DNA from 2 places in the Acinetobacter sp. ANC_7512 genome. Region 1 is predicted to be linked to the other one. Evidence: predicted binding sites of a transcription regulator. Region 1 holds the regulator's gene; the other holds the start of a gene.
What was found. Region 1 encodes PhoB, which activates phosphate uptake and scavenging genes when phosphate is short. Its sites were predicted from a motif close to TGTCATNAANCTGTCATAA; they were not measured.
Positions count from the first base shown of each region.

Region 1 (4,817 bases):
TCGTGTCACCTGCAGACGGTGCAATTTCACAATTAGGTAAAATCAATGAGGGCGATATTTTTCAGGCAAAAGGTCAAAGCTTTTCAGTTGAAAAGTTAATTGGTGATCCTCAATTGGCAGCACCATTCAAAAATGGTGAATTTGCAACAGTGTACTTATCACCGCGTGATTATCATCGTGTGCATATGCCTTATTCTGGTACATTGACTGAAACTTTATATATTCCAGGTGAATTATTTTCAGTCAACCAAACTACAGCTGAAAATATTCCGGGTTTGTTTGCACGTAATGAACGAATGGTATGTTTATTCGATACTGATATTGGTCGTATGGCTGTTGTTTTAGTTGGCGCAATGATTGTTGCTGGAATTGAAACTGTTGCGACAGGTAAAGTAAAACCAACAGGTCGCTTAGAGCTGAACCATCATGCGATGAAACTTGAAAAAGGTGATGAGCTCGGACGTTTTTATTTGGGTTCAACGGCTGTAGTTTTGTTTGAGAAAGATAAAATGCAATGGGACCAAGCATTTAAGGCGAACTCAACTGTAGTAATGGGTGAAGCGTTGGGTCATCTTATTTGAGTATATCTTTTGAATAAGAAAAGCGCCTAAGGCGCTTTTTTTTATTCGTGCATTTTATACAAGCGTTCTTTGGGAAACACGGCAATAAATGTAGAGCCTTCGTTTTCTTTCGACTCGATTTCAATATGTGCGCCATGTTGCATAAGTACGTGCTTAACGATGGCAAGGCCTAAACCAGTACCACCTGTTTGACGACTGCGTGCACTATCCACACGATAAAAACGCTCAGTTAAACGCGGTAAGTGTTTTGGATCAATTCCAATACCAGTATCCTGAACAGAAAAATAGCCACGTTCTCCATCATCATGCCAGCCGATGGTGATGGTGCCACCTTTCGGGGTGTACTTTATGGCATTGGTAATTAAGTTGCTAAATGCACTCGCCAATTCCATATCTGAACCAATTAAGTCACAGTGGCTGTCTATATCAAGGTTAAGTGTATGACCATAATCAATATTGTAAGCTTGCGCATCATCAAACAGATGGTTCATTAAACTTGGCATTTCGATAATTTGATTTTTCGCAATTTGTTTTTCATTTTCTAAACGAGACAAAAGCAAAAGATCATTGACCAATGCATTCATGCGTTTAGTTTGCGATTGCATTTGTTCAAAGGCACGTTTCCAACGCGGATTGATATCTTCTTGATCTGTGAATGTTTCGATATACCCACTTAACACTGTGAGTGGTGTTCTTAATTCATGTGAAATATTGTCAACAAAATCTGAACGCATTTGCTCGAGATTTTTCATACGCGTAATGTCGTGCGCAACTAAGAGGCGACTTTCATTGCCAAAGCGAGTCAGTTTGATTTGCGCGTACTTATTATCATGGTTCACCAATTTAATTTTTACACCATCTGGTGCTTGATGGGTATTATGAAAATATTCAATAAAATCTGGCTGGCGAATAATCGTGAGCAGGTTGCGGCCACGATCAACAGCTTGAATGCCAAATAACTTTTCCGCAGCAGGATTCCACCATTCGATTTGATGGGAATCATCCGTAAGAATAATCGCTTCTGATAAAGCCACGAGAGAAGATTGAGTTCGATCGATCAGTCCAACCATTTCAGACTGAACAATACGTTCTTGGCGTTGAGCCCGATATACATTGAACAGTAATGCCCCCCAGATTCCATTTAAATTTGGTGGTACATCGTAAGGACGATTCGAAATCCAATCATTGACTAAATATAATGAGCGTAATTGGATACCAAAAAATATGAGACAGGCAATGCCTAAGCATATCCAAAGATAGCCAATCCCTAACCCGATACAGCCCGCAATAATCAGTAGAAATACCAGTAAACGTAAGTCTTGCTTGGCAAAAGTCCATAAACTGCTATATAGAAACTTTTGATGTTCACGTGCCAATTCTGGGACGGGGTAGGGTTCGTACATAAAATCTAAATTAACCTAAAGCAACATCAGCTCGTGTTGAAAAACGATAGCCAGTACCACGCACAGTTTGAACATAACGGTCTGCACCATAAGGTTCGAGCACCTTACGTAAGCGACGGATATGGACGTCGATGGTTCTGTCTTCAATATACACATTTCCACCCCATACCTGATCAAGTAATTGAGCACGGGTATAGGCACGTTCTGGATGAGTCATAAAGAATGCCAATAGACGATATTCTGTTGGCCCCATATCAAGAATATTTTGATTATAGCTGACACGTTGGCTTACTGGGTCAAGAATTAAGCCATTTGCATCAATGGTTTTTTCACCATTTAACGCATTTGCACGTCTTAACACCGCTTTAATACGGGATACCAACTCACGTGTTGAAAATGGTTTTGTCATATAGTCATCTGCTCCAGCATCAAGACCTTGAACTTTATGGTCTTCTTCGCCACGCGCAGTCAACATAATGACTGGAATTTCTGAAAGTGTTTCATCACGCTTAAGGCGACGACACAAATCTACGCCACTCACGCCACCCGGTAACATCCAGTCGAGTAGGATAAGCGCTGGACGTTGATCAACAATCATTTGATGTGCTTGTTTCGCATCTTCTGCTTCCAAGCATTGAAAGCCTGCCATATCTAAAGAAGTATGGATCATTTCCCGAATTGGGAGCTCGTCGTCGACAATTAAAATGTAGTCATCTTTCACAACGCAATATCCTATGATGAACGGTGAACCGTTTTATATTTATGACAGGCTTATTACAAAGATTAATTATGACAGTATCATTGCAAGATGGAAATCGAAGTTAAATATAGCAATGTTTTGTGACAATTAGGCTGATATTTTGTCTCATTGATATTTATTAATCTGAAATTAAATCAATATCTTAAATTTACTTACGATTTGTCACAATTTCTTCATCTTAATTTGATGCTACTTTTTCATTAGATCATTCAATAGGGCGAGAAAAACGGTTTTACATGCCTGAACGACCTCAGCACGTGGAAGTTTAAAACCACCTACTACCCAGCGAACAGCAACTTGAGTGACATAGCCATTTAGACCAGTTGCAATCAAGGAGATCTCTTTTTCAGTGAGATGGGTATGTGGCATCATTAATGTGACAAAGGCATGAATCATTCGGTCGAAACGGCCCATTGTTTCTTGAATGGTTGCATGATTATGAAGTTCTTGGACGAGCATTGCATCAATATAAATAATCCGAGCGGTACGCGGATCATCTTCTAAAAAACTAAAGAACGCATTTAGACCTGCATCAATCATGTTTAGAGGCTCAGGAGAGGCTTTCATAATAGCTTGCATTAATGTTTGTTGAAGCTTCTCAATCAGTTCTAAAAAGATCGTTTGGAATAAGTTTTCACTTTTCTTAAAAGATTCATAAAAGTAACGTTCAGTTAATTTCGCTTGTGTGCAAATATCTTTAACGGTTACTGAGAAAAAACCATGAGTTCCATATGCTTCAATACCCGCTTCAATAAGTTTCTCACGGCGTGCTTGTTTGCGTTCAGTTAAGGACATCCCTTTAAATTGACGCTCTTTTGCGGGAGGCTTTTCAATCGCTTGCTCGTGTTCTGATGGAGTGAGGTTCTCTGGGTTCATAGCAATTCGAGTCTTTTTATAAAAGTGTTATGCTGCGGTCAGTATAGAGTACTGATCAGCTAAAGATACTAAATTGGCCTATAGTAACAATAAAAATGGTCGATAGTTACATTGACAATAATAATTGTCAAAATTATAGTGAACATGAATGACCCAGATCAACGCTGTGGTGCATAAAAATCAAAAAAAGGATTCACAATGAAAAATTTTAAAAACAAAGTGGCTGCAATCACAGGTGCAGGTTCTGGTATTGGTCAACAACTTGCAGTGTTACTGGCTAAGCAAGGTTGTCATTTGTCTTTAAGTGACGTAAATGAAAAGGGCTTAGCAGAAACAGTTGAACTGACGAAGAATGCAAATGTACGAGTCACAACCAAGAAAGTAGATGTTGCGAATCGTGACGAAGTTAAAGCATGGGCGGCTGAAACTGTACAGAATCATGGTTCAGTGAACATGATTTTCAACAATGCTGGGGTGGCATTGGGTTCGACCGTTGAAGGCGCAACATACGAAGAGTTGGAATGGATTGTTAATATTAACTTTTGGGGTGTCGTGTACGGCACTAAAGAATTTTTACCGTATATTAAAAAAACAGGTGATGGACACATTATCAACATTTCAAGTTTATTCGGTTTAACTGCGCAACCCACTCAGTCTGCTTATAATGCAACTAAATTTGCTGTACGTGGTTTCACTGAATCTCTTCGTCAAGAGCTAGATATTGAAAATGTGGGTGTGAGCGCGCTGTGCGTACATCCAGGTGGCATTCGTACCAATATTGCGAAAGCTGCAAAAATGAATGACAGTTTAAAATCTTTGGGCATGAATCCACAGAAATCTGCACAGACATTTGATAAGTTATTACGTTGTCCACCTGAAGAAGCAGCGCGTCAAATTCTAGAAGCAGTACAAAAAGATCGCCGTCGTTTACTGATTGGCAACGATGCGAAAGTGATTGATTTGATGCAACGTGTGATGCCAACGGGCTATCAAAAAGTGACTGCATTTGCGACTAAAATGAGTAAACGTTTCGATTCTAAATAATCGTAAAAAAACCCGCGTCATGCGGGTTTTTTATTTTCCTGATTTCTAATTTAAATCAGTACTTGGACAGTTTTCTTTTTCCAAACAAATTGATAATACAAACCTTGCATCACACATAAGCAAACGAAAGCCAAAGCATAGGCGTACCAGATT
Region 1 is NZ_JBWYIX010000002.1:170,959-175,775, reverse strand. It holds gene asd (archaetidylserine decarboxylase) at 1-581, shown strand, start outside; gene phoR (phosphate regulon sensor histidine kinase PhoR) at 623-1,984, opposite strand; gene phoB (phosphate regulon transcriptional regulator PhoB) at 1,995-2,705, opposite strand; gene AC1M9H_RS03430 (TetR/AcrR family transcriptional regulator) at 2,934-3,620, opposite strand; gene AC1M9H_RS03425 (SDR family NAD(P)-dependent oxidoreductase) at 3,819-4,664, shown strand; gene AC1M9H_RS03420 (MATE family efflux transporter) at 4,715-4,817, opposite strand, start outside.

Region 2 (4,817 bases), on a different contig from region 1:
TTTCTAATGGATAGTTGGTGAAAGTTTCAGAACCAATGAAGTTTGGTTTTACTGGCGCATGCTTTTCAAAGTCAATTTTGAAGCCATTTTCAACCGATTCAGCATAAGAAAGTTTTGCTGCTTTCGGTTGTTTGTTGGCAAGACGCGTACGGATTTTTTCATAATCCGCCGCATAATCCGCTGCCAATTGTGGCTTCATATCAGCAGATAAAAGTTGTGTTGCAACACCGACTGCACGAGATGCATCGGCAGTGTAGTACACACCATCATTGTGATATTGCGGTGCAATCTTCACAGCGGTATGTGCTTTAGACGTGGTCGCACCACCAATCATGAGTGGAATGTTAAAACCTTTACGTTGCATTTCTTTGGCAACAAATACCATTTCATCCAATGACGGTGTGATCAAACCTGATAAACCGATGATGTCAACTTTTTCATCAATCGCAGTTTGTAAGATTTTCTCACAAGGTACCATCACGCCAAGGTCAACGATGTCATAACCGTTACAGCCAAGTACCACACCCACGATGTTTTTACCGATGTCGTGTACGTCGCCTTTAACAGTAGCAAGCAAGATTTTACCTTTGGCTTCACCTTGGGTTTTTTCTGCTTCAATAAATGGGTTCAACCAAGCCACGGCTTGTTTCATCACACGTGCAGATTTCACCACCTGAGGTAGGAACATTTTGCCGGCACCGAACAAGTCGCCAACCACGTTCATCCCTGCCATGAGTGGACCTTCGATCACATCAAGTGGACGAGCTGATTTTAAACGTGCTTCTTCGGTATCTTCATCAATATAAGTCGTAATACCTTTTACAAGCGCGTATTCAAGACGTTTTTCAACAGGTTCATTACGCCATTCAAGGTTTTCTTCAGCTTTTTGCGCGCCTGCTTGACCACGGTATTTTTCAGCCACTGCAAGGAGTTTTTCTGTTGCTTCTTGACCGCTTGCACCTTGGTTGCGGTTTAACACCACATCTTCAACCGCTTCTTTTAATTCGGCATCAATGTCATCATAAATCGCAAGCTGACCTGCGTTGACGATCCCCATGGTTAAACCTTGTTGAATGCCGTGATATAAGAACACCGCATGGATCGCTTCACGAACAGGTTCGTTACCACGGAATGAGAACGATACGTTTGAGATCCCGCCTGACACCATCGCGTTTGGAAGGTTTTGTTTAATCCAACCGGTTGCTTCAATGAAGTCCACACCGTAGTTGTTGTGTTCTTCAATACCTGTTGCGACCGCAAACACGTTCGGGTCAAAAATAATATCTTCAGATGGGAAACCCACTTCGTTGACTAAGACATCATAAGAGCGCTTACAGATTTCTTTTTTACGTTCAGCAGTATCCGCCTGACCGTTTTCATCAAACGCCATGACAATCACTGCCGCACCGTATTGACGGCATAGGCGAGCACGTTCTACAAACTCGTCATAACCTTCTTTTAAGGAAATTGAGTTTACAACCGCTTTACCTTGGACGCATTTCAAACCTGCTTCAATGATCTCCCATTTAGAAGAATCCAGCATGATTGGCACACGTGAAATATCAGGCTCAGACGCGATCAGATTCAGGAAATGCACCATCGCTTCTTGCGAATCGAGCATACCTTCATCCATGTTGATGTCGATGATTTGCGCACCGGCTTCAACTTGTTGACGTGCCACATCTAAAGCTTCAGTGAAGTTACCTTCTTTAATCAGGCGTAAGAATTTTTTAGAACCTGTCACGTTGGTACGTTCACCGACGTTCACAAACAATGAATCTTTGGTGATGTTGAATGGCTCTAAACCACTTAAACGACATGCAGGTTCAATTTCAGGGATTTGACGCGGTGCAATACCTTCAACCGCTTGCGCAATCGCACGAATATGATCCGGCGTCGTACCACAACAACCACCCGTAATGTTAATTAAGCCACTTTCAGCAAATTCTTTAATAAATGCTGCAGTTTCTTCAGGAGTTTCATCATAACCACCGAAGGCATTTGGTAAGCCTGCGTTTGGATGCGCTGAAACAAAAGTATCCGCAACGTCAGACACGGTTTTGACGTGTGGACGCATCGCATCTGCACCCAGTGCACAGTTAAAGCCAATCGATAAAGGCTCTGCATGGCGCATTGAGTTCCAGAATGCTTCTGCGGTTTGACCTGTGAGTGTACGGCCAGATGCATCGGTAATGGTGCCCGAAATCATAATTGGCAGTTCGTAACCAATTTCTTTAAACACTTCTTTCACTGCAAAGATCGCAGCTTTGGCATTTAGGGTATCGAAGACCGTTTCAATCAAGATGATATCTGCACCACCTTCAATCAATGCCTTAGTCGCTTCAATGTAGTTAACTTTTAACTCATCAAAGGTGATGTTACGGAATGCCGGATCATTTACATTTGGTGAAATTGAAGTGGTACGTGACGTTGGTCCTAATACGCCCGCGACAAAACGTGGCTTTTCAGGTGTTGAGTATTTTTTACATGCTTCTTTGGCAATTCGAGCTGCTTCACGGTTAATCTCAGGAACCAAATCTTCCATATGGTAGTCAGACATTGAAACACGTGTTCCATTGAACGAGTTAGTTTCAATAATATCTGCACCAGCTTCAAGATAAGCTTCATGAATGCCTTGAATAATCTGTGGCTGAGTTAGAACCAATAAGTCGTTATTACCCTTAAGGTCGTAGGCCCAATCCTCAAAACGTTCACCACGGTAATCAGCTTCTTCCAATTTGTGGCGTTGGATCATGGTACCCATTGCACCATCAATAATCAGGATACGTTTGGCAAGAAGCGCTTTTAAGGTGGCGAGGGTAGACATCAAATGACTCTCACAAAAATCTGCACAAATAATGGTGCAATATTTTAGCAGAGTTACGTCCACTTTTCTGATAAATAAAAATTTATGAACCTATTCCCAAAAAATTAAGGATGAATTTCATCCATCGACTACGATGATCAACCTATCAAAACTGTAACTGTCTATATTTCATCATGTTGTCATAATCTAATGTAATAATAACTGCCGTTGTAACAAATGTGACAGTGATGTCATCTTTATTTCATCTATTTAATTACCGATTGAAATAAAGATTAAAGACGAGGGTTTTGTATTAACTATCTGATTATTATTGTTAAATTTTGAATATTGGTTGCTTTTAAAGTTTAATTTTCTTAAATAAGTGTCGTTTGGATGACTTATATGACAGCTCTTTGTCATATAATTGTAATAATTAAATTGAACAATAGAGGGGATATTTATCCTCTTTCTCTGCTTGCATGAATTCTAATCAAACTCCAGTTTCAGATTCAGCACAATCGTCAACGCCTATGCAGTCGACGAATGTTCACGTGCCAACGCCGAAATTCTTTATGCCAGTGTTCCTTACACTGATTGTTTCAACCTTGATTTACATTGGTTTTCAGTTGGCTGCTGATTTATCTCATGTGCCTGCTTTAAATCTTTATGCTGTGATCATGTTGGCCACGGCATTGTTTATCGCATTGGGTTTCGAGTTCGTTAACGGTTTCCATGACACGGCCAATGCTGTGGCAACGGTCATTTATACCAACGCTTTATCTGCACCTGTCGCTGTAATGTGGGCAGGCTTCTGTAACTTCCTTGGCGTAATGGTCGCAAGTGGTGCAGTTGCCTACGGTATTATCGCGCTATTGCCTGTTGAATTGATTATGAACGTCGGTTCAGGTGCTGGTTTTGCCATGGTCTTTGCCATGTTGATTGCCGCAATCGTATGGAACTTAGGAACTTGGTTCCTCGGTATCCCTGCTTCTAGCTCTCATACACTGATCGGTTCGATTTTAGGTGTGGGCATCATGAACTACATCTTAAACGCAGGTAATGGTGCGTCAGGTGTAGACATGGAACAGGTGATGAAAGTGGGTAAAGCACTTTTATTCTCACCATTAATCGGTTTTGCATTTGCGGCTGTATTGTTCTTATTGGTTAAAAAAATCTTTAAGAAACAAGTGGAATTATTCCAACCACCAGAAGGGAATAAACCGCCGCCGCCACTTATTCGTGCCATTTTGATTTTCACGTGTACCGGTGTAAGTTTTGCACACGGCTCAAATGATGGTCAAAAAGGTATGGGTCTGATTATGTTGATTCTGATCGGGATCGTGCCATTGGCATACTCTTTAAACAAGAGTCTAGATCAACAACATATCCAAACGTTTGGTCAGTTATCTGCTCAAACTGCTGATTTGATTTATCCAAATCACCAAGATATTCCAGATGAAAAAGCGCGTGAAATTATCACGTCATATATCCAAACCAAAGAAATCACGCCTGAAGTTGTGCCAGCTTTGGCAAGTTTAACGGATCATTTAGGTGAAAAAGTAGGAAGCTACACATCCATTAAAGATGTTCCTGAAGATCAAGTGGCTGAATTCCGTAATGATATGTACCTCAGCACGACTGCATTCAAGCGTTTAGATAAAGCAGAAGCTTTACCTGCCATGACTGAAGCGCAAGAAAAAACAGTGGACAACTACCGTGATAACTTAGATTCATTCCTTCAATACATTCCAACATGGGTGAAAGTTGCGACTGCATTGGCATTAGGTCTAGGGACGATGGTAGGCTGGAAACGTATTGTTGTTACCGTTGGTGAGCGTATTGGTAAACAACACATGACTTATGGTCAGGGGATGTCTGCAGAGTTAGTTGCAATGTCAACGATTGCTGCTGCTGATGGCTTTGGTATGCCAGTGTCAACAACACATGTTTTAAACTCTGCTGTAGCAGGTACGATGGTTGCGAATAAGTCGGGCTTAAACTTCCAAATGGT
Region 2 is NZ_JBWYIX010000004.1:33,678-38,494, forward strand. It holds gene metH (methionine synthase) at 1-2,827, opposite strand, end outside; gene AC1M9H_RS05225 (inorganic phosphate transporter) at 3,286-4,817, shown strand, end outside.
Region 2: the regulator PhoB is predicted to act here: its motif matches at 2,994-3,012, upstream of AC1M9H_RS05225 (inorganic phosphate transporter).